4 regions of the Photobacterium sp. J15 genome follow, and region 4 is predicted to be linked to each of the others. Evidence: predicted binding sites of a transcription regulator. Region 4 holds the regulator's gene; each other region holds the start of a gene.
What was found. Region 4 encodes PurR, which represses purine synthesis genes. Its sites were predicted from a motif close to TNANGNAAACGTTTNCNTNA; they were not measured.
Positions count from the first base shown of each region.

Region 1: the regulator PurR is predicted to act here: its motif matches at 3,809-3,828, upstream of AACQ93_RS09860 (inosine/guanosine kinase).
Region 2: the regulator PurR is predicted to act here: its motif matches at 3,327-3,346, upstream of metK (methionine adenosyltransferase).
Region 3: the regulator PurR is predicted to act here: its motif matches at 4,956-4,975, upstream of purT (formate-dependent phosphoribosylglycinamide formyltransferase).

Region 1 is NZ_CAWMUI010000001.1:2,136,227-2,143,501, forward strand. Features, by position in the region: gene AACQ93_RS09835 (helix-turn-helix domain-containing protein) at 132-488, opposite strand; gene AACQ93_RS09840 (hypothetical protein) at 772-1,167, shown strand; gene AACQ93_RS09845 (DUF411 domain-containing protein) at 1,281-1,724, shown strand; gene AACQ93_RS09850 (hypothetical protein) at 1,805-2,782, opposite strand; gene AACQ93_RS09855 (DUF2786 domain-containing protein) at 2,956-3,651, shown strand; gene AACQ93_RS09860 (inosine/guanosine kinase) at 3,913-5,217, shown strand; gene hrpA (ATP-dependent RNA helicase HrpA) at 5,383-7,275, opposite strand, start outside.
Region 2 is NZ_CAWMUI010000001.1:548,404-555,678, forward strand. Features, by position in the region: gene rsmE (16S rRNA (uracil(1498)-N(3))-methyltransferase) at 1-373, opposite strand, end outside; gene endA (deoxyribonuclease I) at 556-1,260, opposite strand; gene AACQ93_RS02700 (SprT family zinc-dependent metalloprotease) at 1,395-1,874, opposite strand; gene metK (methionine adenosyltransferase) at 1,989-3,143, opposite strand; gene tkt (transketolase) at 3,544-5,556, shown strand; gene epd (erythrose-4-phosphate dehydrogenase) at 5,820-6,860, shown strand; gene AACQ93_RS02720 (phosphoglycerate kinase) at 6,943-7,275, shown strand, end outside.
Region 3 is NZ_CAWMUI010000001.1:1,809,862-1,817,136, reverse strand. Features, by position in the region: gene sbcB (exodeoxyribonuclease I) at 1-171, shown strand, start outside; gene AACQ93_RS08415 (hypothetical protein) at 479-994, shown strand; gene AACQ93_RS08410 (CidA/LrgA family protein) at 1,086-1,427, shown strand; gene AACQ93_RS08405 (CidB/LrgB family autolysis modulator) at 1,427-2,104, shown strand; gene cdd (cytidine deaminase) at 2,309-3,196, shown strand; gene AACQ93_RS08395 (DMT family transporter) at 3,327-4,202, shown strand; gene AACQ93_RS08390 (hypothetical protein) at 4,325-4,732, opposite strand; gene purT (formate-dependent phosphoribosylglycinamide formyltransferase) at 5,033-6,208, shown strand; gene AACQ93_RS08380 (thiopurine S-methyltransferase) at 6,351-6,992, opposite strand; gene AACQ93_RS08375 (hypothetical protein) at 7,212-7,275, opposite strand, start outside.
Region 4 is NZ_CAWMUI010000001.1:1,531,315-1,538,589, reverse strand. Features, by position in the region: gene eutT (ethanolamine utilization cob(I)yrinic acid a,c-diamide adenosyltransferase EutT) at 1-39, opposite strand, end outside; gene eutQ (ethanolamine utilization acetate kinase EutQ) at 42-761, opposite strand; gene AACQ93_RS07160 (EutP/PduV family microcompartment system protein) at 791-1,261, opposite strand; gene eutS (ethanolamine utilization microcompartment protein EutS) at 1,265-1,615, opposite strand; gene AACQ93_RS07150 (hypothetical protein) at 2,044-2,439, opposite strand; gene hutZ (heme utilization protein HutZ) at 2,642-3,199, opposite strand; gene purR (HTH-type transcriptional repressor PurR) at 3,794-4,801, shown strand; cyclic di-GMP riboswitch class I at 5,018-5,120, shown strand; gene AACQ93_RS07135 (TfoX/Sxy family DNA transformation protein) at 5,256-5,846, shown strand; gene AACQ93_RS07130 (hypothetical protein) at 6,103-6,495, shown strand; gene AACQ93_RS07125 (carboxymuconolactone decarboxylase family protein) at 6,657-7,241, shown strand; gene AACQ93_RS07120 (FAD-dependent oxidoreductase) at 7,257-7,275, shown strand, end outside.

The DNA of each region.
Region 1 (7,275 bases), 600 kb from region 4:
TACTACCTTAGTAAAATTTTATGAAAAACAAAAGCCTTGCTAATTTGCAAGGCTTTTATATTTGAACTTGTGGAAAATTCGGCTGATTTATATAAACCAGATACAAGCCCAGTTGCTTATATGACTCACTATTAGTGAGTTTGAACACTATGCTCATACTCAACAATAATCTGATTGCCACTATATCGTACATTTTTTATGTTGCCGTCTACGATATAGGTATTCGTCAATATCACTGAGTTAGGTAGAGAGCCACCAATCTGCTCCCTGAGCGAAGGTAGTGTCAATAGCGGATCAACGCCAATGAGGTTACAAAGTTTATTGACAAAGCTATGCTCAAGAGGAACCTGCCCTCGTAAGATGTCAGAAAAAGCCAACTGACTCAAACCCAGCTTTTTAGCCATCTCAATTTGAGTAATACGCATTTTTGCTTTGTAGCTCATCCACGTATCGTGTAAAACCTGACGGTCTTGTTCTGTATATTGCATACCCAAATACCTTAACGCCATCTTGATTGTTCATTGAGATTAAACCCCAGAACTCTCAGCAAAATGTCAGAAATATGTAAGGTATAGGCTCCCTCTAAACCGGACTGTCATTTTTTTGTCAAGCATGTAATGTTTTTTATGCAGGGTTAATTGAAATTCAAGGCATTAACTCTTTTGTCTCTTTTTTAGGCATTCGCTTAACTTTTTATGGCAAAAGCTATTGCCTGAAATTACGAGGATCTATAATCTGTTTTATCAGAAACTCTCACCTATCAGGTCATCAATGCTCTTACAGCGCATCATTGCTAAATTTGTCATGCTCGCAATGCTGTTTACAGTGACAATGTCATCTGTAGGTGCTGTATCTGTAGAAGCCAACTCACATCCCTCTCACTGCCTGACCTACTCTCATAAAGTCAGTGAAAACCACTGTTGTCACAATAACAATAATCACTATTCATCAGACTGTAGTACCTCTGATTCTGCTATAAAAGCCATGAATCACAGCGATCACTGTTGTGATAATTCAGACTGCCACAACATAAGTAGTGTTCCTTTTGCCATCCTTAGTAATAACAACACTTTATTGACTCCGTCTTCTACTCCGCTATTCACTGAACCTGACGGTGAGCAATACCACTTCCATGAATTGATCCTTCGACCACCGATGTCTGCGTGAGTGATTTTGACCGCGGCTCTGGGTCAACCTGTATAAAGCAACTCATTGCTCAGCATCAAAGTCACGACTGAAAATGTTGTTATTCAATCAGTTACCAGACAAAGGATCGAAAAATGAAATTCAAAACTCTCGTTGCACTAGCTCTGCTGGCATCCAGCTCTTTCGCTATGGCTAACACCATCAAGGGCGTTAACTACCTTTCTCCTTACTGCGGCTGCTGTAAAGAGTGGGTAAAGCATATGGAAGAGAACGGCTTTGAGCTTGAACAGGCTTATGAAAAGAACATGACGCCAATCAAAATAAAGCTCGGGATCCACCCTGAATATGCTTCCTGCCATACAGCCCAAATTCAAGGCTACACCTTTGAAGGCCATATCCCGGCAGAAGATATCAAGCGTTTTCTGGAAGCTAAGCCGAAACGCATGATCGGCCTTGCAGTTGCCGGCATGCCAATGGGATCACCTGGAATGGATTACAACGAAACAAAACATCCGTATGAAGTGCTAGCTTTTGACGAAAATGGCAAAACGATGGTTTGGGCTCGTCATAACCAGTAGAGACAAAACTAATACAGATAAAACCAAAGAGGCTGCGAAGTAATATCAACTTCGCAGCCCTCATTAATCTTTTATAAATATTAAATTTTCGAACCTGCTAATCGTCCAAACAAAGCGCGATTCGGATCTTCATTTTCAGCCCAGTCAGGTTCAGTCTCCCGTTTCTCCAAATAGATTTGCACACCATTAAAGTAGGTAAATGCTGCTATTTCTGAGTCCTTGCTGAAATGCTCGAAAAACGCCTCTTCCTGCTCAGCCAGCTGGTTTAATGTCGAAATCCCCTGTTTCAAAATCCATTGAATCGCATGAGCAGAAACCATAGTTCGATACAGGATCAGCTCCTTAATTTCACCAATTCCAACATCAATTCCTTTCTCATTAACCTGTTGGCTTATAGAAAGGGCTTCCTCTTCAGCCAGCATTGCCTTCAGGCTGCCAATGCTGGCTTCCCTGTCTTCTGCCGAGTAGCCATAAGTGCTTTTTGAAAAACGTATCGCATATGTCAGCCTATTCCGGCCAACCAACTCTACAACCTCTTCAAGATAAGGTTGCGGAATATTATAAGCCTTAGCTAATTGCTCAACAGCCTGTGCCAGGCTGGTATAAGTGATCCCATTATATTCAACATGGAAACTGGTACTCATTCCAGTTACTGGCAAGCCATCAATAGTTAACGGCCACCCAGTGTAATTCACCCGCGCCTTGGCTATCTCGAACATCTTCCAGCCACTTTCACGAAACCCTTCAAGGGCCTTGCCTTCAAACTCAGATTGTTCCAGTTCTTCTTTGGTCCAGTTCACCCCGATCTGAAGATGCTTTTCATATTTTTTATGAAGCTTTTCCTTCACCTTATCACGCAGCAAGTCCAGCCCACTTGCTTTTATTGAGTGACAAAAGGAATAGCATTCTTGGCAGCATGGCACCATAACTGGCAACTCCTGATGCTCATAATTCGGGGACGGCATGAAGGAATAAGACTCAAAATAGGGTTCACCACAAAACCAGCAGGTATGGCGAAACTCATAAGGAACATCGATGGATTGGTAAGAAGTTGTCATATCGGCACTATTATGTCGGAAACCACTTACCAATTATGCGTTTGAAGATCAGCTTTCTCAAGTTTGACCGTATTTTCAAAGAAGCCAAAACACGCAAGATCAGGCTGCGAAATTTGTACTTAATGGCATAAAAAGCTAAAATACGCGACCATTTTGTGAATGAGTGTGATTGAATGTCTGAACAGAAGCGAAAGGCGCTTAAGAAGATTGCAAAATGCCTTGAACTGGGCAACTCAGCGAACGTCAATGAAGCCGCTCAAGCGATTAAGATGGCCCACCGCCTGATGCTCAAATATGGTCTGGAAAAAGATGATATTGAATTCATTCAGATGGGCAAAACCAAGGCATCGACTCTGTTACCGACTGATATCAGTCAGCAGATCCTCAAAATCATTCGTGGCATTAACCGCCGTTTTGGTGTTGAGTGTGTTCTGACTAATTACAAAGGGCTGAAGCAAGCCGAATTTATCGGCACCGCTGAACGCGCTATTTTTGCCGCCTTTGCTTTTGACGTTGTTTACCGCGAAATGAACCAGCAAACTGGCCAGTTCCGTAACAGCTTCCAAGGCACTGGCACCAGTACCTCTGAAGTGACCCGCCGTGTAAATTCATTCCTTGCGGGCTGGATTGAAGGCGCGCTGGAAAAGCTGCCAGAGCTTACTACCGATGATGATCATGACAAACGCATGACGAATTACATCGACCGTGAGTTTAAGAACGTTGATCGCGAAACCTTCAAAAAACAGCTTCAGGAAGCAATGAAGGCGATGACCGACGACTATGAAAGAGGCATGAAGAAAGGTCGCTCAATTAATGTAAACCGCCCTGTTGGCGGAACAAGAGCCCATGAGCCTAAATTACTGAGCTAAACTTCCTCCCAAATTAAAGAACGATACTTTGTAAGCTTAAATATACAGCTGCCACCATACGCAGCTGCATTTATAATTGAGTGATTATTCCTCAATTATTCAGGCACTTATGCTCACAAAGTAATATTGCTCAGCTTTAATTTGTTTAAAAAAAAGCCAAAAAAACCGTTTTCGTCACCAAAGCGCAAGAAAGTGGGATGTAAATCCCATTTTTGTGATATGATGAAACAAAATTCCCTAAAAAACCGATAGCTTTCACACATGAAATTCCCTGGTCAGCGTAAGTCAAAGCATTACTTTCCAGTTGATGCCCGCGATCCATTAGTTGCTCAAATCCAGCAAGAAAATCCGCTATCTCGAACACACCTTGTTGGTGTTGGTCAAACTATCGTCGACATCGAAGCTCGAGTTGATGATGACTTCCTGCAACGCCATTCTCTGAGTAAAGGTCATTCTCTAGTACTTGACGAAGACAAAGCAGAACTGCTTTATCAGGAACTAAAGGAACGCAACCTGATCAGCCACGAATACCCTGGTGATACCATTGGTAATACTCTTCATAACTACTCTGTACTGGCAGACGATAAATCGATTCTGCTGGGCGTAATGAGTAAAGACCTGAAGATCGGCTCCTACGCGTACCGTTACCTTTGCAATACTTCTTGCCGTATGGATCTGGACTACCTTCAGCCTGTTGATGGTCCAATTGGCCGCTGCTACACCCTGATCACTGAAGATGGTGAACGTACTTTCGCTATCAACGAAGGTGAAATGAACCAGCTAACCCCGGAGCATATTCCGGAAAAAGCATTCAAAAACGCATCCGCACTGGTTCTTTCTTCTTACCTTGTCCGCGGCAAGCCTGGCGCACCGATGAAAGAGTCGGCGCTTAAAGCCATTGAGTTCGCAAAAAAACATAACGTTCCTGTTGTTCTGACTTTGGGTACTAAGTACGTTATTGAAGACAAACAAGAATGGTGGATTGAGTTTCTGAAAGAACACGTAACTTGTGTTGCGATGAACGAGGAAGAAGCTGAAGCACTGACTGGTGAAAAAGATCCGCTGATTGCTGCTGATAAAGCACTTGATTGGGTTGACCTGGTTCTTTGTACTGCTGGCCCTGTTGGCCTGTATATGGCAGGTTACACTGACGATCACCTGAAGCGTGAATCTACCCTGCCGCTACTGCCTGGCCGTATTGCTGAATTTAACAAGTACGAGTTCAGCCGTCCGATGGCTAAAGCAGACTGTGAGAACCCAATCCGCGTTTACTCACACATCGCGCCATACCTAGGTGGCCCGGTAGAAATTAAGAACACTAACGGTGCTGGTGATGCAGCTCTGTCTGCGCTTCTGCATGACATGTCTGCTAACTGCTATCACAAAGTTAATGTGCCGAATTCTGCCAAGCACGTTGCTAAGTTCCTGACTTACTCATCTTTCTCTCAGATCTGTCAGTACTCGAACCGCGTTAGCTACCAGGTACTGACTCAGCATGCGCCTCGCTTGTCCCGTGGCCTGCCTGAGCGTGAAGACTGTCTGGAAGAAGCATACTGGGAACGTTAATCCCCACAGTTTCTGATTTGAAAAACGGAGCATCGCGCTCCGTTTTTTTATACCTTAAGCGAGCGCAACAAAAGAATATGACTAGTACTTCCTTCCCCTATCTCTGGACATAAAAAAGCCGAAGCTGATGCTTCGGCTTTCATTATTCCATCGAACTAAACTAAATCAGCACTCGTTGATAGCATTGCGAACACGCTTGTCCGATACCGGATATGGCGTACCCAGCTGCTGAGCAAAGTAACTTACACGCAGCTCTTCAATCATCCAGCGGATATCTCTCACCTTCTTAGGAACAGGCTGGCCTTTCGGAATCTTGTTCAGCAACTCTTTATAATCCGAAACCACAGACTCAATCTTCAAGATGTGCATGCGGTCTTTATTTGGATCAATCGGCAGTTTCTCCATTCGGCGCTCAATCGCCTTCATGTAACGAAGAATATCCGGCAGCTTGCGCCAGCCGCATTCTGTGGCAAAACCTTTGAAGATCAGACCTTCAATCTGGGCTTTGATATCAGAAAGAGCAAATGCCATTGTCAAATCAACGCGGCCTTTAAGGCGTTTGTTGATGTTGAATGCTGTCGTCAGGATCTCTTCAACCTGTTTAGCAATATCAACAACCGTATCACCCAACTCGGCGCGAACATGTTCTTTCAGCGCGTCAAAGGCTTCCGCCTCCCATACCAAGCCACCCTTCTCTTCGATCAACTTGTCGACACCACAAGCAATACAGTCATCAATCAGATCCATCACCCGACCGTAAGGGTTGAAGTAAAGGCCCAGCTTCGACTTGTTCGGCAGATTGGTGTGCAAATATTTTATCGGTGACGGTACATTCAGAAGAACCAGACGACGCTGGCCCTGCTGCATTGCAGTATGTTGCTCTTCTTCTGTTTCAAACAGCTTAATGCCTACCGAGTCTTTGTTATCAACAATCGCCGGATAGGCTTTCACTTCAAAGCCGCCACGCTTTTGCTGGTAACGCTCAGGTAGCTTACCGAAACTCCAGGTTTTCAGACCATCCTGCTCGATATCATCATCTGCAACTTTAGACAGCGTTTCCTGAACCTTCTCTTTCAGTCCATCTTTCAGGCTGTAAAGATCCTTGTTCTCACGAAGCTTGCGATTACGGTGATCCACAACGCGGAAGGTAATTTTGAGGTGTTCAGGAACCTGTTCCAGATTCCAGTCTTCACGAAGAACGGTAACACCTGAAATACGCTTAAGCTCTTTCTCCAGAGAATCCAGCAGAGGCATTGCCATCACTTCGGTACGAGCCATAAAGGCATCAGCATAGTTCGGCGCCGGCACAAAATTGCGACGTACCGGTTTAGGCAGTGATTTAATCAGAGCCACAACCAGTTCATGTCGAAGACCCGGGATCTGCCAGTCGAAGCCATCAGGTTCAACCTGGTTAAGGATCGGCAGCGGAATATGAACTGTTACACCGTCACTGTCTTCTCCCGGCTCAAACTGGTAACTAAGCTTAAGCTTCAGGTTACCCTGATGCCAAAAGTTCGGGTAATCCAGATCGGTAACATGGCTGGCATCGCCTTTAAGCAGCATTTCACGCTCAAAGTTCAGTAGATCTGCGTTTTCACGAGATGCTTTCTTCCACCAGGTATCGAAGTGACGACCGGAAACTACGGTGTGCTCAATTCGCTGATCGTAAAAATCAAACAACGCATCGTCATCAATCAGAATATCTCGACGACGGGACTTATGCTCCAGCTCTTCAACTTCACGCAACAGCTTACGGTTCTGATGATAGAACTTGTGCTTAGTATCCCAGTCACCTTCCACCAGTGCAGAACGGATAAAGATTTCACGGGAAACTACCGCATCAATCTTACCGTAATTGACTTTACGCTTAGCAATAACCGGAATTCCGTAAAGTGTCACTCTTTCAAATGCGGCAACAGAAGCCTGCTTCTTCTCCCAATGCGGTTCGCTGTAGCTGCGCTTCATCAAGTGCTCGGCCAAAGGCTCTACCCACTCAGGCTGAATTTTGGCAGCAATGCGACCCCATAGTCTGGAGGTTTCCACCAGCTCGGCAACCAT
Region 2 (7,275 bases), 980 kb from region 4:
CGAAACGTTCTGCGTTGAGCTTTACACCGCAGCGTTCAGAGATCAGAGGGGTGATAGTATTTACGCCCAGCTCAACAGATTTCTGGATGGTAAATTCCATCTTTTCACCACGAGAAACCACCTGGCCGAGGTGGATATCCAGCGGGGATTCAACGCTGTTTTCCTCGCGTGACTGGATTTCTACTTCAACACTTTTTTTGCTAGCGTCGGTTATGACTGCCGGAAATTCGGCGTCGCTGCCATCAAACAGCATCAGCTCCTGGCCCGGCTGCATACGCATAACACGACCAACATGATTAGCGGCATCATCGCTGAGCATAACTTTTCCCTGAGCAGGCAGAGCTTCAGGGTGGTAAATTCGTGGGATTCTCATGGCTATCTCAATAACCTAGTTAGTTTTATCTCGCGGTAGTATATCAATTAATACTGTGCTGTTTGCTAATACATGGATGCGGGGGAGTAAAAAACCAAGTCCGGAAGGTGGATTTTACTGTGGCTAGATGGCCGTTACTGTGACTCCTGGCAGCAACGGCCGGATTGTAGCTGTTGTTTTTACTAGTTTTTACGCTGAGAACAGGCCTTCTCAACATATGGGTTATGGTTACCCTGAATTTCTGCAATTTTCCCATCGCGGCGGCATTCCCAGTCGCTGACCGGGTATTGCCTGTCCCAGGCCTCCATCAGCTGGCGTTGCTGTCGGGAGAGACGGAACGGGTATCTGTCGCTCATGTACAGATAAGTTCTGGCTATAGCGCCACGAGCTGCCGGAGGCGGATCGGCACGGCGTTGCTTAAAGTCGACTTTCATTTCACATTGGCCGTAAAAGGCTCCCTTGTCGCCGGTCCACGGACGGAAGTTGAAGTTGGAGCGATCACCGTTCACCTCACCGATAGCCGGAGTCAGATTGTGAAGATCCGCTTCCATACGGCGGAACCTGGCATCTTTACCGCAGTTCTTTCGACCGCCGTCCTGCCAGCACTGAAGCTGATGGCCAAACTGCCAGGCCGGCACCACGTGTTCCCACTCAATTCGGCTGGCACGACGCTTCTGTTTGCGAACTTCATAGCCGCAACTTTCCAGATCCGGAATGCCTTTTTTACCCTGCCACTTGATGTCACAGCCGCAATAGAAGCTGACCGGATGCTCCTGGTAGATATTGACGGCGATTTTCTTCGCTTTGCTGAATGATGAGGGGTGGGCGGCCATCACGGTTGCTGGGAACAGTAAACCGATGGCGAGCCATTTTAAAGTGCGCTGCATGTGCGGCCTTATCATTGGAAACAGTTCTGACAAGGTTATCACTGAATGTGGTTTTTAGAAGCAGTTCACTCTTTTTTATTTTGTAAATTACATAGTGTAACGGTTATGGGACGAAATGTATGGTGGTAGAGCTGTCAGACGGCTTCAAGCGGCTGGTGGCACTTGCGGCAGTGATATATCGCCTGCTTTCGTACAACCTTGTTATGGCGTCGGATAGTCAGGTGATGCTCACTACAGTGGCAGCGATAGAGGAAGGTGGCCCCCTGAACTGATGTGATATCAAAGCTGTGAGTGGTTCTGGCCGGTACGCCAAATACTTCAGTCATGATGATTTGCCATTCCCGGCCGTGAGGACGCACTTTGCCAAACAGTTTAAACGCAACCAGGTGAGCGACTTCGTGGGGAACCACTTCATCCAGAAAAGCCTGCGGATTTTCCTCCAGCAGTACCGGATTGAAGCGCACTTCCCAGCCTTGCAAACGGGCACTTCCTGCAATTTTTCCCCGTTGGCGGAAGCTGACTGCTGGCATGGCAAAGTGTTTGTTGAGGCGGTGGTTGGCCTGGTCAATACACTGCCTGACTTTCTCTATAACCTGGTTTTGAAGGGATGTCATAGTCGGATCTGATGTTATCGCCGGAGCAGGGCAGTATAGGGAATTCGAATGAGAGTTCCCAGAAAACAAAAAAGGAAGCCGAAGCTTCCTTTTTCAATTTGTTTGCAGCAATGCTTACTTAAGCTTTGCGAAGTCGCGCAGAAGTTCAGCTTTGTCAGTTTTTTCCCAAGGGAATTCATCACGGCCAAAGTGACCGTAAGCTGCTGTCTTCTGGTAAATAGGCTGAAGAAGGTCAAGCATTTCAAGCATACCGTAAGGGCGCAGGTCGAAGTGCTGGCGCACCGCTTCAACAATGATGTCGTGAGCTACTTTTTCGGTACCGAAAGTTTCAACCATGATTGATGTTGGATCAGCAACACCGATTGCGTAAGACAGCTGGATTTCACAGCGGTCCGCCATGCCAGCGGCAACAATGTTCTTAGCAACGTAACGTGCTGCGTAAGCTGCTGAACGGTCAACTTTTGATGGATCTTTACCAGAGAACGCACCACCACCGTGACGTGCAGCGCCACCGTAGGTATCAACGATGATCTTACGGCCAGTCAGACCACAGTCACCCATTGGACCACCGATTACGAAACGGCCTGTCGGGTTGATGAAGAACTTGGTGTCTTTGTTCAGCCACTCAGAAGGAAGAGTCGGTTTGATGATTTCTTCCATAACTGCTTCCTGTAGTACAGGTAGTTCAATGCTTTCACAGTGCTGAGTAGACAGAACGACAGCATCGATACCAACGATTTTACCCTGATCGTATGCAAAAGTTACCTGGCTTTTCGCATCAGGACGCAACCATGGCAGAGTGCCGTTCTTACGAACTTTAGCCTGACGTTCAACCAGACGATGTGCGTAAGTGATTGGTGCTGGCATCAAAACTTCTGTTTCATTAGTCGCGTAACCGAACATGATACCCTGGTCACCGGCACCCATTTCACGAGGGTCTTCACGGTCAACACCCTGGTTGATATCCGGAGACTGCTTACCGATTGCACTCAGAACCGCACAAGAGTTCGCATCAAAACCCATGTCTGAGTTTACGTAGCCGATTTCACGAACAGTGTTACGAGTCAGCTCTTCGATATCAACCCATGCAGAAGTGGTGATCTCACCACCCACCATCACCATACCGGTTTTTACATAGGTCTCACACGCAACACGCGCCTTAGGGTCTTGTTCCAGGATCGCATCCAATACAGCATCAGAAATCTGGTCTGCAATTTTATCCGGATGACCTTCTGATACCGACTCAGAAGTGAACAGGTGTTTTGACATGCGTGGTCTCACTTTTATGTAGATACGGATTGATATTGAGGTGCTCTGAAATCTGCAAAATCATTGATAAAACATATACGGATATACGTTTGAAAGTATAGAGCTACCTCCGTCTAGACGTCTATAATACTCTGGAACGACAGAAAATCAACATTACAAACATTAGGGATTATGTTGAAAACTTGAGGCAAACGTTTACGTCTGTGGGGTTGGGATTGGTATTTTTTTGTCAATTTCCGGTTAGCTTATTTGATATCGGACTTATTTTATTAAGGGAAACGTTTGCAGTAAGGTGGCAGACTCTGCGACAATACACGCCCGCCGATTCCTGGTTTCTTTGCTTTAGTTATATAAAGGCAAAAAACCGCAATAAAAAAGTCTACGAATTTTTGGAGCAGACATGTCTTCTCGTAACCATCTTTCAAATAAAGAGCTGGCTAATGCAATCCGTGCCCTGAGCATGGACGGTGTACAGCAGGCAAACTCTGGCCACCCGGGTGCACCTATGGGTATGGCTGATATCGCTGAAGTACTATGGCGCAGCCACATGAACCACAACCCACAGAACCCACAGTGGGCTGATCGCGACCGTTTTATTCTGTCAAACGGCCACGGTTCTATGCTGATTTACTCTCTGCTGCACCTAACAGGTTATGAGTTGTCTATCGATGACCTGAAGAACTTCCGTCAGCTTCACTCTAAAACGCCAGGCCACCCTGAATACGGTTACGCACCAGGCGTTGAAACGACTACTGGTCCTCTGGGTCAGGGTATCACTAACGCTGTTGGTATGGCGATTGCGGAAAAAGCAATGGCAGATCAGTTCAACCGCGACGGTCACGACATCGTTGACCACTTCACATACGCGTTTATGGGCGACGGCTGTATGATGGAAGGTATCTCGCACGAGGCATGTTCTCTGGCAGGTACTCTGGGTCTTGGCAAATTGATCGCTTTCTGGGATGACAACGGCATCTCTATCGACGGTGAAGTTGAAGGCTGGTTCACTGATGACACTGCTAAGCGTTTCGAAGCTTACGGCTGGCACGTAATCCCTGCAGTTGACGGTCACGATGCTGACGCTATCAACGCAGCTATCGAAACGGCGAAAGCAGAAACTGGCAAACCGACTCTGATCTGCTGTAAGACAATCATTGGCTTCGGCTCTCCAAACAAAGCCGGTTCTCACGACTGTCACGGTGCTCCTCTGGGCGCTGAAGAAATCGCAGCGGCTCGTGAATTCCTTGGCTGGAACCACGGTCCTTTCGAAGTTCCTGCAGACGTTTACGCTGAGTGGGATGCGAAAGAAGCGGGTGCGGCTAAAGAAGCAGCATGGGACGAGAAGTTTGCAGCATACGCAGCCGCTCACCCTGAACTGGCTGCTGAATTCAAGCGTCGTGTAAACAACGAGCTGCCAGAAAACTGGGAAGAAGCATCTAACGCTATCATTGCAGATCTTCAGGCAAACCCTGCGAACATCGCGTCTCGTAAAGCCTCTCAGAACTCACTGGAAGCATTCGGTAAGCTGCTGCCAGAATTTATGGGCGGCTCAGCGGACCTGGCACCATCGAACCTGACTATGTGGTCTGGCTCTAAGTCACTGACTGCTGATGATACATCCGGTAACTACATCCACTACGGTGTACGTGAGTTCGGTATGACAGCAATCATCAACGGTATCGCACTGCACGGCGGTTTCGTACCATACGGTGCAACCTTCCTGATGTTCATGGAATACGCACGTAACGCAATGCGTATGGCTGCGCTGATGAAAGTACAGAACATCCAGGTTTACACTCACGACTCAATCGGTCTGGGTGAAGATGGCCCGACTCACCAGCCTGTCGAGCAGATCGCATCTCTGCGCCTGACGCCAAACATGAGCACATGGCGTCCATGTGACCAGGTTGAATCAGCTGTAGCATGGAAATTTGCTATCGAGCGTAAAGACGGCCCTACTTCTCTTATCTTCTCTCGCCAGAACCTGGCGCAGCAGGAGCGTAGCGAAGCTCAGGTTGCTGACATCGCTAAAGGCGGTTACATCCTGAAAGACTGCGAAGGCAAGCCAGAGCTGATCCTTATCGCAACCGGTTCTGAAGTTGAGCTGGCAACAGAAGCATACGCACAGCTGACTGCTGAAGGCCGCAAGGTTCGCGTAGTTTCTATGCCTGCGACTGACGTATTCGACAAGCAGGATGCTGCATACCGTGAAGCGGTTCTGCCATCTGACGTGACTGCACGTGTAGCTATCGAAGCGGGTATTGCTGACTTCTGGTACAAGTACGTTGGTTTCGACGGCCGTATCATCGGTATGACTACTTTCGGTGAATCTGCACCGGCAGGCGAGCTGTTTAAGATGTTCGGTTTCACAACTGAAAACGTAGTGGAAACTGCAAAAGAGCTGCTGGCTTAATCGGGAATCTGACCCGTTATAACTATTACGATTTATTTCGATGTATGAAAAAAAGGCCTCAGCAAGAGGCCTTTTTTTGCTGAAAATGCGATATACATCACCTTCTTTCCTCTAACCCTCCGCTGAAGTGAGTACCGGTTTTTGTATTTATCATATTGATTTGTAATTATTTTTAACAATCAGGTGATAGGGGTCACAATTAAGGTGATTCTCTGCTTGGCTTGGTATACACTAACGCGGCTTAGTAAATATGTAGCACGGATATGACACTAAAAGTCGCAATTAATGGATTCGGCCGTATCGGACGCAGTGTGCTTCGCGCGCTGTATGAAAGCGGCAAAAATCATCAAATCAACGTCGTGGCAGTCAACGAACTGGCTGAGCCTGAAGCAATGGCTCACCTGTTGCAGTACGATACCAGCCACGGGCGTTTCCAAAAGCCTGTCAGCCATGACCAGGAGCACCTTTTTATCGCTCATGGAAATGGTGACAAAGACTCTATCCGAATTCTGCATCAACCAGACCTTAGCCTTCTGCCGTGGAAAGACCTGGATGTCGACATTGTTCTCGACTGTACCGGTATTTACGGTTCAAGGGCCGACGGCGAAGCGCATATCAGCGCTGGTGCCGGAAAGGTTTTGTTTTCCCATCCGGGTGCCAATGATATCGACAACACCATTATCTATGGTGTGAACCACGAGTCGCTCAAGTCTGAGCACCGCATTGTCTCGAATGGTTCGTGTACCACCAACTGTATTGTTCCTGTTATTAAGGTTTTGGATGAGACCTTCGGTATCGAATCCGGCACTATCACTACAATTCACTCAGCAATGAATGACCAGCAGGTCATTGATGCCTACCACACTGATTTACGTCGCACCCGCGCAGCTAGCCAGTCAATTATTCCGGTTGATACTAAACTTCATCTTGGTATCGGTCGTATTTTTCCGAAATTTTCTGACAAATTTGAAGCTATTTCTGTGCGTGTTCCGACAATAAATGTCACAGCAATGGATTTAAGTGTCACAGTTAAAACAAATGTGAAAGTTAATGACATAAATCAATCACTGGCAGAGGCGTCTCGTTGTACATTAGCTGGCATAGTTGATTACACCGATGCACCACTTGTTTCAATCGACTTCAATCACGATCCCCATAGCGCGATTGTTGACGGCACCCAGACTCGGGTTAGTAACCAGCACCTGATCAAGATGCTGGTGTGGTGTGATAATGAATGGGGATTTGCCAACCGAATGTTAGATACGGCGTTGGCAATGCACAAAACCAGTGCAGAAGAACAGTAGTAAGAATTATGGGGCTGGGCAGTGAAGCCGGGCCGACAAAAGAACTTTGACTTTAAATTAATCAATGTTGAGAGGACAAACCATGTCTGTAATCAAGATGACTGATCTGGACCTTGCAGGTAAACGCGTATTTATCCGTGCTGACCTAAACGTGCCAGTAAAAGACGGTAAAGTAACTTCTGATGCACGTATCCTTGCATCTCTTCCAACTATCAAGCACTGCCTGGAAGCTGGTGCAAAAGTAATGGTTACTTCTCACCTGGGTCGTCCGACTGAAGGCGAGTACGCAGAAGAGTTCTCTCTACAGCCTGTTGTTAACTACCTGAACGATGCACTAGATTGCGAAGTTAAACTAGCTAAAGACTACCTTGACGGTATCGAACTGAACGCTGGTGAGCTGGTTGTTCTTGAAAAC
Region 3 (7,275 bases), 280 kb from region 4:
CTGGATTTCAAAGATCAGCAGCAATGGAAATACCATTGCCAGGATTACTTCGAATCTAACCTGCCTGCTTATATGGAAAACCTCGAAGCCACGGCTATAGAACATCAGTCTGATGAGAAAAAGATGAAAATCTTGAAAGCCGTGTACGACTACGTTAACAACCTTGTTTGAAAATTCGGCGAGCTCGAATAAAAATTGCGGCTCTTGTTAGGTAGTTAATTCACTGTAATCACACTGTTTTTTTCAAAGCCCATCGGTGTCTTACGTCGGTGGGCTTTCTTTTAAGACATAATTCTGCCCTACCAGATTGAAGATAGTGTTTCTCGCGTCAAAACTTATACCTGTGGTTGAAAATATTCGACCAGACTATCTGAAATCCGACGTTGTGTGATCCTCTGATGCTATTCCCTGCCTGCGAATTCCAACAGGGTTGCAAAAGAAATCATGAAGCCTTCTTTGTTGGAGTTAAGTGATTGATATGACAACTAAAGCCTTAACACGATGCTATCGCTTTGAAAAAGTAGATTTTGAGCCTGATTTGCAGCTATTGGTTTGGCGTGATAACACGGAAACGACTCTTACCGTTTATGAATCTCGCTTACTAGAGACCCTCTGCTATTTCGCCGGAGAGGTGATCAGCTATCAATCGCTTTACGATAAAACCTTTACTGTCGCCGAATCTAATGCCGACAGCAGTCATTTCGATCTTAACATCCTGCTGCGATCACTCACCCGTAAGTTGGTCAATGACGGGGATATGGCGATTCCTATTGAGGCTATCGGACATTATGGATTTCGTGTTCCGCTGCCGGAAAAAACCTGTCGTTTGGTTCACAATGACGAAAAACAGCCCAAACTACCCGATCCTCACAATAACGACACCAGTTTCGAACCCCAAAAAGCACAAAGGACCAAAAACAATCTGATTCATAAGGTTTTTGTGGTTCTGCTTGCTGCAGCCGGTATTGCAACGCTGATAATTTCCAACCTTTAACTGTGCAAATTTGAAAACACATTTTGTGGACTAGATCACACTCAATCTATTTTGTATGATGAATGAGTCACTTCATTAGTAATACAGGCTCATGGCATATCTACGTTCTTTTTTGATCATCTTTCTTTGCCTGTTCGCAGGTAAGGCTATTCAGCATTTTTCCGGGCTTGCGATCCCCGGCAGTATTATCGGTATGCTGATTCTTTTCTTCACACTCGCTATCGGGGCTATTCCAGCCAAGTGGGCGAAAGAAGGCTGCCATCTTCTGATCCGTCATATGGCATTGCTGTTCGTGCCTGTTGGCGTCGGCCTGATTAACTATCTTGATTTAATTTCATCCAATACCTTACCTATTCTTCTAAGCACTATCGGCAGCAGCCTGGTTGTATTTATCGTTATCGGCTTAGCTACACACTATAAGGAAAAACAATGATCTGGCTGGTCACCACTCTAGTCGTGTTTTATGTTTCTCGACTGGTTGCTCAACGCTTGCAACACCCTATCATCAACCCTCTTTTAATCTGCCTTGTGGTTATTATTCCTCTGTTGATGTGGCTGCATGTACCTTATGACACTTATTTTGAACAAAACAAATGGTTGAACAGCCTGCTTGAACCGGCCGTTGTCGCCCTGGCCTTCCCGCTTTATGAGCAGCTAACTCAAATCCGTGAGAAGTGGAAGATTATCTTCACTACTTGTCTGGCCGGTAGTGTACTGTCGATGATCACAGGTTCTGCAATCGCACTTTCTCTGGGTGCCGATCCGCAGCTGACTGCGAGTATTTTGCCAAAATCCGTCACTACACCAATTGCGATGGCGGTTTCAGAGCAAATCGGCGGTGTTCCTGCCATTGCTGCAATTATGGTGATTATTGCCGGCCTGTTCGGTGCCGTGCTGGGTTATCCTCTGTTCCGCGCGTTAGGTATTGAGGCTTCAATTGCGAAAGGTCTGACTATCGGTACCGTGTCTCATGCGCTTGGTACGGCAAAGGCCGCAGAAGAAGATCTACAAGAAGGTGCCTTCAGTTCACTGGCATTAGTGATCTGTGGTGTGATTACTTCTATCCTCGCGCCGGTGCTATTTCCTGTAATTTTGCAGGTTTTCAGCTAAATATTTCGAGTTAGCTATGTGTTCGTAATCGAATACAATGTTAACTTATTGATAAATAAGGAGGTGAATTCTAAAATCTGTGTGACGCCACTCTCATTTATGTAATGCATGCAACAACCATTGGCATTATGTGACCTTGATCACACATAGAATTCATCTCTGCGCCTACAATGTTTCTCCATACACAATACGGAGTGACAACTCATGCATACTAAAGTAATGGATGCTTTAGGCGCTTTACCATCTGATCTGGCGACGGCACTTAAGCCTGTAATTGAAGATGCTAACTTTGATGCAACATTGAGCCCTGAGGTTTTCGAGAAACTACTTGCTGAAACACACATGACAGACAGCGAGTTACGTGTTGCTCTTCTTCCTGTTGCTGCAGCTTATTCCGTTGCTCCGATTTCAAATTTCTATGTTGGTGCAATTGTCCGTGGTGAATCGGGTCGTCTGTATTTCGGTGCTAACATGGAATTTGTCGGCGCTTCCCTGTCTCAAACTGTCCACGCAGAACAATCCGCCATCAGCCACGCCTGGGTGAAAGGCGAAACCGGCATTCAAGACATTACCATCAACTACAGCCCTTGCGGTCACTGCCGTCAGTTTATGAACGAGCTGACTACCGCTAAAGAGCTTGTTGTTCAGCTACCTGAGCGCGCAGCTAAACGTCTTCAGGAATACCTGCCTGAATCATTCGGCCCTGCTGACCTGAACATCACTGATGCCCTGCTGACTAAAGTTGACCACGGTCTGAAAACAGAAGCGACCGAAGAGCTGGTTCAGCTTGCATGTAAAGCAGCGAACTCTGCTCACGCTCCTTACACCAAAAACTTCAGTGGTGTAGCCCTGAAAGCAAAAGACGGTAAAACGTTTGTTGGCATGTACGCTGAAAACGCAGCATTCAACCCTAGCCTGCCTCCGCTGCAGGTTGCACTAATCAACATGAACATGGCCGGTTACCCGCATGCTGACATTGTTGAAGCGGCGCTGGTTGAATGTTCAGACAGCACAATCAGCCACCTTGCTGATACTCAGAACACTCTTGAAGCACTGAATCCGGATATCCCGCTGACTTACGTGGCGGCATAACGACCGATGTATCAAGATTGAAGTTAAAAACCGCCTGATGGCGGTTTTTCTTTTTAAATCAGTTTCATCCTTTTCTCGGCAAGAGTATGATGCCGTAAGTTTTTGTCAGTAATTATTTTGTCACTTGAGCATGTCCCATCAACATAACCCGATTCAGGGTGCCAGCTGGATGCTGACCGCAGGCCTTGCCTTTGCGATTGTAAACAGCATGGCGCAATACCTGAGCGTGATGCTGAATCTGCCGTCGACGACGGTTGCATTTTTTCAGTATTTCATCGCACTCGTTGCCATTTTCCCTTGGCTGAAGACCCTTGGTCTTCGTCAGGCACTACAAACCAAACACTTTGGTATGCACTGTCTTCGTGTATTCCTGTCTGTTATCGGTATTCAGCTCTGGCTGTGGGCACTGGCCTATCCGGTGCCAATCTGGCAGGGTATCGCCCTGCTGATGACATCACCGCTGTTTGCAACTATCGGCTCAGGCCTGTTCCTGAAAGAGAAAGTCGGTGCAGCCCGCTGGCTGGCGACTCTTGCCGGTTTTGCGGGAGCCATGATTATTCTGGAACCATGGGCTGACGGTTTTACCTGGGCAACTCTACTGCCTGTTGGTGCCGCTTTCTTCTGGGCCTGTTATTCTCTGATGGTGAAAAAGATGTCGGTGCACGATTCACCGACAACCATGGTTGTGTACCTGCTGCTACTTATTACACCGTTTAACGTGTTCCTGGCGGCACCTGAATTCACTATGCCTGATCAAGGCCTGACCTGGTTGCTGCTGCTTGGAGCAGGTCTTCTGACTGCACTGGCTCAATGGGCAATTGCTAAAGCCTACGCCGTTGCTGATGCGTCTTTCGTTCAGCCTTTCGACCACGCTAAATTGCCGCTTAACGTGCTGGCAGGCTGGGTGGTATTCGGTTGGGTTCCACCGGGACGCCTATGGCTTGGCGCTGCAATTATCATTGCTTCTGTGGCTTTCATTACCCAATGGGAAAACAGAAAGAAGTAACCAAAGTGAAGTAATTCGCTGAATTCATTTTTTGGATTTCAGATCAAAAGAGGCGAGAAACTAATTGTTTCTCGCCTCTTTTTTGTTCTTAACTCTAATCTAAGCCCAAACTTAGAACCGGTTTAGAAACGGTAACGAACTCCAATCGCCCCTTCCAGTTCCAGGTCTACATCTTCTACAACATACAGTGTCGGGCCAACCTCACCATAAAGCTCAACACGGTCCAGAGGTACCTGGAAACCGACGCCGGAACGAACACCTAGTTTGTCGTCTTTATCATCGACGTACTGTGCGCCGACAAAAGTGTACATGCTATCAAGCTCAGGTTTGCTGACTAACTTGCCAAGGTTAAAGGTCTTATCAACAGCAACGCCAAACTCATCAATGCCAAGAGAAAAACGAAGGTCATTCTGTTTGTACTGAATGCCGCTCATAGGGCTGCCAAAAAAGACGCCGATGCTCTGTGAAGCCTGTGCCGTCAAGGAAACACAAAGAGTCAGCGCTAATCCCAATAGTGTTTTTTTCATCATAGTGTTCATGCTCAAAAAAGTGTTATTGCCAAAAGCTACAGCAAAAAAAGTAACCGATAACAGTCAATGACAGTAATTTAACCGCAAAACGCATTCAGCTCGACGGGTCAAAACCAATCATGACATAACTTTGACAAATCCCCCTTTCTAACATAGCGAAACACAAGCGGAAAGCATTTATCTGCTTACAATACTCAGTTGTTTAACTTTAGTCGAAAAACCAAAAAGCAAACGTTTGCGCAAATCTGACAATCCTGTATGATCCGCCGGGTAATCAACACACAAACGTAAGGAAACCCAATGTTAGGTTCAGCTACTCGTCCGGATGCAACCCGTGTTTTGTTACTAGGCTCTGGTGAACTTGGAAAAGAAGTCGCGATAGAGTGCCAACGCTTAGGTCTCGAAGTTATTGCTGTTGATCGCTACGCTAACGCCCCTGCCATGCAGGTCGCCCACCGTAGCCATGTTATTAATATGCTGGATCCTCAGGCTCTGAAAGAAATCATCAGCCTGGAGCAGCCTCACTATGTGGTACCGGAAATCGAAGCCATTGCCACAGATACCCTAGTCGAACTAGAAAAAGATGGCTTGAATGTTGTACCGACTGCCAACGCTACCAAGCTAACAATGAACCGCGAAGGTATCCGTCGCCTGGCTGCAGAAACTTTAGGCATCCCGACCTCTCCGTATGAATTCTCTGACCAATATGATGACTTCGCCGCTTCGGTTGAAAAAATAGGTACACCTTGTGTGGTGAAGCCAATCATGAGCTCATCCGGTAAGGGCCAGAGCGTGATCAAATCTCCTGCTGATATCGAATCTGCTTGGCAGTACGCACAGGAAGGCGGCCGCGCTGGTGCAGGACGTGTGATCGTGGAAGGTTTTGTTGAATTTGATTATGAAATCACTCTGCTGACTGTACGTGCTGTGGATGGCGTACACTTCTGTGATCCTATCGGTCACCGCCAGCAGGATGGTGATTACCGTGAATCATGGCAGCCTCAGGCAATGTCTGCGGCAGCTCTGAAAGCAGCACAAGAAGTGGCGGAGAAAGTTGTCAATGCTCTTGGTGGATATGGCTTGTTCGGTGTTGAGTTGTTCGTTAAAGGTGACACAGTCCTGTTCAGTGAAGTTTCGCCTCGTCCGCACGATACCGGCATGGTGACCCTGATTTCTCAGGACCTGTCAGAATTTGCTCTGCATGTCCGAGCTTTCCTCGGTTTGCCGATTCAGTCAATTACACAATACGGTCCATCGGCTTCAGCGGTAATTTTGCCCGAAGGCACATCAGAAAATGTGCGCTTTGATAACCTGGCTGTCGCTATGGCTCGTCCGCAAACTCAATTGCGCTTGTTCGCCAAGCCGGAAATCAACGGACGCCGTCGTTTAGGTGTCGCCCTCACCCGCCGCGATAATATCGTCGACGCTATCAGTGATGCCGTAAATACAGCAGCTGACGTAAAAGTGGTGTTTTAATTCCTGAAACACCCAGCTCAGTGACACCGTCACTGGCGTATACAACAAGCAAAAAAGGAGCCGATCATGGCTCCTTTTTCACTATGTAAGCAGAATAGTGCCTGTTATTACACAACGTGCCTCTTCTGCCTTGTCTTTCACTTTAAACCTCAATCAACCAGGCTTCTTCCGCAAAGCGGCTAAGACCACGCTGACGACGAGGATGCGATTCATCAGCTTCATCACGCTCAAGTGCGGTAATTTTGCATCCCTTGAACAGCATTTCGATTTCATTCTGGGTTACGCTAAACGGAGGACCATCCATCTCAGCCTGTGGGTAATCCAGCGTGATCAATAAGATTCGACCACCAGCTTTCACCATAGACAGCAAGCACTCGGCATACATCAGACGCATCGGCTCAGGCATCGCAATCAGTGCGGCACGATCATAAACCACATCAACAGGATCAATTTGTGTAGAGAAAAAGTCGCCACAGTAAATCGTGATTTCATCGAGTTCATACATGGTCTGGCCGTTACCCAGCGATGTCACTGTCGGGATATAAAACAGCTCAGAGAAAAAAGCTCTCACTGCAATATCGCTCAATTCAATACCGATAACTTTATTGTGCTTCTCAGCCAGCCAGGTCATATCCAGTGACTTGCCGCACATTGGCACAAGCACTGAATCATCCCGCGATGTACTTACCGCCGGCCAGTGTTTAATCAGCTTTGGATTAACGTCGTTTAAGTGGAAACCAATACGGTTTTCAGCCCAGCGGCTATGCCAGAATTCTGCATCCATTTTTTTATCTCTTTTATCTGACTTTACTTTTTGTAATAAGGATCTGAACACAGTTTATCGCTCTGATCCAGCCCTGATTTTTTGAATCCACCAAACGCAAAAAAGGATGCCGAAGCATCCTTTATCGCCAATCTCGCTAAGCCTAAGCAAAGCTAGATTATAAATACGTTCTCAATTTTTTCTTTATGAGAGTAATTGAATAAACGATTCAAACAGCCCTTACGAGATGCGGAACAGTTTAATCGAATCACGGCGTACTGTTACGCCACGGAAAGTTACAGGT
Region 4 (7,275 bases):
ATCTTCAGTGATAAACGAAGGTGTTGTTGTCTTGTCCATACCTACGCCCATTCAGCCGGATAGGTAATGTAGACATAGCGAACATGCGTCGGTGTACCAAACTCCACCGTGCTGCCCTTAGGAATGAAGATCACATCGCCAGGCTTTCCGATAGTTGTGCCGGAGGCTGTCTTAACATGAAACTCACCTTCCAGTACTACGTTGACTTCGTCGTAGCATAGAGTCCATGGGAAGAAGGCGTTCTCCCACCCCATGTAACCAACCCCCATGTTACTATTGTCCTGAGCACCGATAACGTCTGTCAGACCTATGTTCTTTCCTGGCGCTCCATCGAACTCACCAAGCTGAACCGCATTACCACGAACAAGTACAATACCGTCATCATTTATTTGACGAGCAGAAGCCGGAGCCTGTTGGTTAAAATCAGCCAATGCCTTAGCAACTAAAGCCTGGATTAATGCGCTCTTTTCACCGTCAACATCCGGCAGTTTTGATTCAATCTCAGCCTGAATTTCCCGAGCGACTGACAATTCAGCAGACGTTACCGGTTGTGAAATAGCAACAGGTTCTGCTATAGCTGTCGGCTGAGTGATCTGAGGCTGCGGGGCAACCGGAGCCTCTTCTAAAAGCTCAATTCCTTCCACACTGGCAACATCTCGCGCTTCCGGCGTCACAATAAAATCCTTCACAGGGACAACAAGGTACGGTCGTTTTTCTGACTTCGCCTTGCGAACATCCGCTGCAGAAATTAATTTCTTCATTACTGCAATCCTTGGTAGTTAGACACAGTTCAATCCAGCGCAACGGGCTGGAGCGAAAGTAAATGGTGGTAAAGCCGATCAACTGATGCCTGATCAAAAATTGAGGTTTCGAAATACGGCCCAGCTATTCCGTTTTGTTTCAGCAAAGCCGCAGCTCTCTCGCAATCAGCGCCCTCTGCGTCAATTTTGCTGATCACCCCAACAACATTTTTATTTGGATATACACGCAGCAGACCGCTTGGCGCTGTTATTCGTTTTGCCGTTGCCGGCTGCAAAATGACAATCGTTTTTACGGTAGAGATCGTGGAAAGTAATGCACCGTTCCATGAGCGGTTATCAACAAACTCTCCCGGAGTATCAATTACCCGACCTTTATAAAAAATGGGGGATTGGGTTTTACCAATATTGGCTTCCTGAACAATTAACTTATCGATCAACGCTGATTTACCAGCATCAACTTCACCAACAAAAGCGACATTGCCTATCTGATCCGTAGTCATAATTTACGTTCTTGTCATATCGCAAGTGTTATAAGACAAGGTATCGCTTAAAACACTTATTACGGTTTTTAAAGATTCTTCAACGGCAGAAACACTTCCGGTAATAACTAAAGCACCAGAAAAACGGTCCAGAAACCCAATACTGACATTGGCTGCCTTAGTCGCAATATCACCGGCAATAATTGAAGTTTCACCGGGGGTTAGAGTCAGAATACCAATAGCACCCAGGCTTTCTACGCCAACACGTTCACAAAGCTCTTCGGTTGGATTTGCAACAAGATGCGCAAGTGTAACCTGCTTACCTGGCACAAACTCCTGAATAATTCGTTCTTTTCCAGCATCAATATCTATCATCAGATCACTTAACAGGACAAAACATGCTCATATAATCTACACATGATTCTAGAGCTATTACTCAACCCAAGTCACAGTTCTTATGCAAATAGTAATCAAGTGTCATATTAATTACTTAATTTTTGAACCCAGTCACCATATTCCCCATAAGTATTTAAATGCTAGTTTTTTACAAAAAATATAATTTTCATTCAGGAATAAAATTTAAATCAGAGATGAAATTAAGCAGGAAAATAATTTAAAAAATGCGTATAACTATAAAAACCGAAGAAGATTAAATTGAAAGAATCAATAAATTAAATATAAAAAGTCATTGATTAATACATTTAACACCGTCTATAGAAGCTTTAAATTCACTCTAATTCAGGCATAAAAAAACCGAAGCCATAGGGCTTCGGTTATATATTAGTTATGATTCGCTTCGATTTTTACAACTCGATTGCCTTATTCTGGCTCAGTAGCTTCATACCTTTAATATGCTGGAAAAACCACTTCAGAATGGCAAGCGCTGCTATGATTAAACCTGCAACCGGAATTGCCTGCAACAACTTGTCCAGCAGCGAGCTGTGTACCCAGTAACCGGCACCGGCCACCATCCCACTCATGGTCGCGGCTGTTACGCCCAACACAACAAAGAAGGTAAAAAACAAAAAGAAAGTACGAATAATTGTGTAGTAGTGGCTGTAACTCAGCTCATCTGTACCTTTATTCATTTGGTACGCGGAATAAAGCACTGCAAAAATACCAGAAATCATTAACGTAAACGGGGTCAGGAAGCTGGCAACGTAGGCAAAACGTACACCTTTCGTATTCTTATTGGACATAAATTAAATCCGATATTGTTATCAATATGACAATTATCACACGAAATTTTCCCCCTTCAAGAAAGCCTTCTGCTTACGATGATCCGGATCAAGCGATTCCGCGATTGTCCGTTATAACGACCTAAACGAACAAAGGCCTGATATTCATTCAGGCCTTAAATCACTATTTACGTTGCAACTTACATTAAGATACGAACTGCTGTTACAGCTTTTCTGATGGTGTTGTCACTTCGCTTCCATCTACAATACGCTTATGTCCTTCCTGCAAATGAACAAAGTCCACCAGATCATCACCGCTAACCTGAAATGCCTGACCGAAACCTTTAACAAACAATCCCTGAATCGGCTCCAGGCGGAATAGAGAAAAATCAGCCAGACCGCTTAGCCCTTCAACAATTTCACCAAAACGCTCTTGCAATGCAGCAATACCTTCCTGCCAACGTTCGGTTTCACGATCAACCACAAAGACATTCGCTTCAAATGTCAGCCGTTTACGGGCATAAATCGTTTTCGACGTACCTTCATCTTCAATCATCATCAAAGACACTTGCGGATTCTCGAGCAAATTACGCGCATGTTTAGCAATCTGGCTGATCAGCACATAATAACCATCATCCAGCAAGGCAAAGGGCGCGTAACTCACGTTAGGTTTGCCTTCTGCATCAACAGTAGCGAGCTGAAGGGTCTGGCACGACTCTCGAAATTCGGCAATTTCAGGGCCAAGCCGGTTTTGAAGGCGTACCTGCTTTACCTGTTTCATTAACTTGTATTTCTCCGGGATATTGTTGTTTTCATGCTTTAAGACGGCATTAGTGAATAGACGTTTTTTCTAACCTCTACTCCCATTTTTACCCATATCAATATAATAGCCCCGGATTTCCGCTTCTCTTGAAGAGAGAGCAGTCAGGTATCCCACCTCATTCCGCATTGCCAAGACAGATGTCACAAAAGCACATGTTTTATAACCAAAAGTTATCAGCACTATCAAATAGCTCAAACAAATAACGCATCATATGCACCTTAACACCCTTAAAGTGCATTAACTTTGTTGATATCTATCAAGATTTAAGATCTTGGAATACAGAAACGTTGCACTGTGCGCTACACTCAGTAGAATGTGAACGCAAGCGATTAACAATGTAACGTCAGTTAAAGACGCGAGAAGCAAGGCCGCTCGTTGCAGCGGCTTTTTGGCGTTTTTGTACATGATGATTTGTTCATAAAACAGACAGTAACAAACAGCAAAATTGCCTGAACAACCAAATACAAAGACAATTTTGCTGTCTGTTACTATCAATTTAAATGAATATGAAACGGTCGGGACCTCTGACCTGAAATTATTAGAAGAATAAGTATGGCAACGATTAAAGATGTTGCACGTTTAGCTGGAGTCTCAACGACAACAGTCTCACACGTGATCAACAAAACCCGTTTTGTAGCAGAAGCTACACAAAAAAAGGTATTAGAGGCTGTTGAAGAACTGAACTACGCGCCAAGTGCCGTCGCGCGAAGCCTTAAGTGTAATACCACACGTACCATCGGAATGCTGGTAACCAAATCAACCAACCCGTTTTTTGCCGAAGTCGTTCACGGTGTTGAAGAGTACTGCTATAGCCAAGGGTACACACTGATTCTTTGTAACACAGAAGGTAATCTTTCCAAGCAACGAGATTACCTACGCATGTTGGCAGAAAAACGTGTCGATGGCCTGCTTGTCATGTGCTCAGATCTTGACGAAAAGCTACTTGAGCTTCTTGAACGTCAAAAAGATCTGCCAATGGTGATTATGGATTGGGGTCCGGAAAGCCCGCACACGGATAAAATTCAGGACAACGCAGAACTTGGCGGCTATGTTGCAACCAAGTACTTCATCGAACAAGGTCACACAAAGATTGGCTGTCTGAGCGGTCACACAGACAAACTCACATGTCAGGAACGTCTGAAAGGTTTCCACAAAGCCATGAAGGAAGCTGAGCTGGACGTAAATGAAGACTGGCTGCTTGAAGGGGACTTCGAATGTGAGTCTGCTGTTGTTGCGGCGAAGCGCTTTATTGAAATGAAAGATCGCCCTACCGCCATCTTCTGTTTTAACGACATCATGGCAATGGGCTTGATCAGTACGTTTGAACAGGCTGGTATCCGTGTTCCTGATGATATTTCTATCATCGGGTACGATAACATCGATTTGGCGCCTTACTTCTCGCCCCCTCTGACTACAATTCACCAGCCAAAGCGCAGATTGGGTCAAACGGCGATCGAGATCTTACTTGCACGTGTTAAAGACAAAAAACACGAGCATCAGATTTTTGAAATGGCACCTGAACTGGTGGTTCGCAATTCTGTTAAGAATCTTAATGCATAAATCGTAATTGCAATCTGCGTCGACATTGACACATAAAACCGGTGAGGCAACTCGCCGGTTTTTTTTTCATCCGTGAAAAAAATAGTATTCAATATGAACAATCGATATGAAAAATGCGTCGAGAGCCCAAAAAACGAACTAATTTATTGGACCAAGATCACACTTTTAAAAATGGGAGCAAGGTCAAAAATCATAACTTAAGATATATTAATAGCGTCACGAACAAGGCAAACCATTCGAAAGATTGGGACGCAAAGCTTCCGGCCTAAAAGTGTTTAGTTTTATGAACTATGTCACTTATGGTAGCGGGGTTGCCGATGGATGTAGCAAATGGCTATGTCAGACTTTAACTTATCGCTGACATAGTCTTTTTGTAAATTTTGCTATTCTGAATCCTCGCTCTTGTTTTAGGTGACTCGAAGATATTTCACAATATTTATCACCGAGAAGACGCATGGACAAACCAGTACTTAAAGAATCATTAAGATTATTTAATTGTTTCGAGAATATTAAATCTCGTTCAATGTTTGGCGGTTTTGGCATATTTTCAGGCGAAACAATGTTTGCGCTTGTAGTAAATGACAAATTGCATTTACGTGCTAATGCCGACAACGAAGAAGAATATAAGAAAGCAGGTCTGGAACCTTACGTTTATAAAAAACGTGGCTTCCCTGTTGTAACTAAGCAATATGCTATTCCTGAAGAATGGTGGAATGAGCCTCAAAGAATTGTCAGCAAAGCTGAACGAGCTCTGGAGGCGGCCAAACAGGATAAGGAAACCAAAAGCAAAAGCGGACCGAACCGTATTAAAGATCTGCCAAACCTTCGCCTTGCCAACGAGCGAATGCTTAAGAAAGCTGGCATAAGCACAGTTGAAGAACTGTATGAAGCGGGCTCCCTAAATGCTTACAGAGCATTGCAGGAGACACACAAAGATACAGTTAATATCGAGCTTCTGTGGGCATTAGAAGGTGCTGTAAGTGGTACGCACTGGTCTGTAATTCCACAACAGCGACGTACAGAGCTTCTGTCACAACTGAATTAAATTCAGATAAGCAAAATATAATAAGAGGTGCATGTCACCTCTTATTTTTTATGCTTATACCCAACCTGATTAATTAATACTTGTAGCATATAAAAATAATTGCTTAATTAAATTATTTAGTCGTTAATTGACAATTTTTTGTCAATACGAGTGAAAAATTGACACTTCTCACAAAGCTGTTCATAAAATCATCAACACTCTTTTTTTAACTCCTCCGATTAGTAAAATTGAACCGTCATATAAACCGGAGGTTGTTATGTACTATTCAAAGCCATTTCCCGGACAAGCTGAACAAATGTTTAAAGACAAGTTTTGTATATGGCCCAGGTTAATGCGTGGTCTTGTATTTGTCAGTTTACTTCCGTCTGCAATAGTGACACTTTTAGTACTTCAGCAACATGCCTCTCTTGAAGCTCTTGAGAGTGCACTAATTATTACTGCAGCCTTTAACCTACTGCTGCTTTGCTGGGGTGTCTTTTTAAAAGTTCGCTCAAAGAAATACTGGTATCGCAACTATCACATTGGCAAGACCATGGTGATTGCTTCACTACCTTTAGTTGCCTGCTTTTATCTCTTCGTCGCAAATCCTGATACAGCAGATATTGCCAAACAACAAAGGTCACAAGTAGTACAAATTTCAGTCAACTAAGCACTTTTATCAAAATTATCTTAATTTTCTGAAATTTAATTGCCCCATTAACGGTCTGTGTCTCACAACAATCTAGTAATATAGCCGACCATTAGTCCAACTAGATTGATATACTAAAAGTAGCATATTGCTACAGTGATACAGACATATAAGGGGCTCATGTGCGTATACCAGCCAAAAAACAGTATTCCATCTTCATTAAACCACTTCTTTGGCTTCAAAAACGCCATTACGGTAACGTTCTGAATCCTGCTCTTTTGTGGGGTCGACGCCCTGCTTTATTCTGGCTGGTGGCCGGTTTCTTTGGATACTTAGATCGTAAGTCCTCCCCTATCACCCCGGTTATTCGTTCACTTGTCTGCGTTCGTGTTTCTCAGCTTAATGATTGTGCTTTTTGCGTTGATGCCAACGGTATGAAACTGGCAGAGCGCTGCGATTGTGTTGAGAAAATCAAAGCCCTTGCTAACTGGCAGCACAGTGAGCACTTCGATGAGCAAGAGCGCGCGATTCTTACTTACGTAGAGGCAATGACCATCACCGGTCAAAAAGTTACTGAAACGATGCTCAGCGATATTCAGAAATGGTATGACGCTGATGCACTGGTTGAACTTACTGCTCTGGTTTCTTTCCAGAACCTGTCGGCGAAATTTAACACCGCACTTGATGTACCTGAACAAGGTTTTTGTTCAATTCCAATCCAGCCGGGTGATGAAGAAGCACCGACTGCGGAATCTTCAGATAAATGATTGAAAGGTGAAGTCATGGATAGAAAAAAACTGC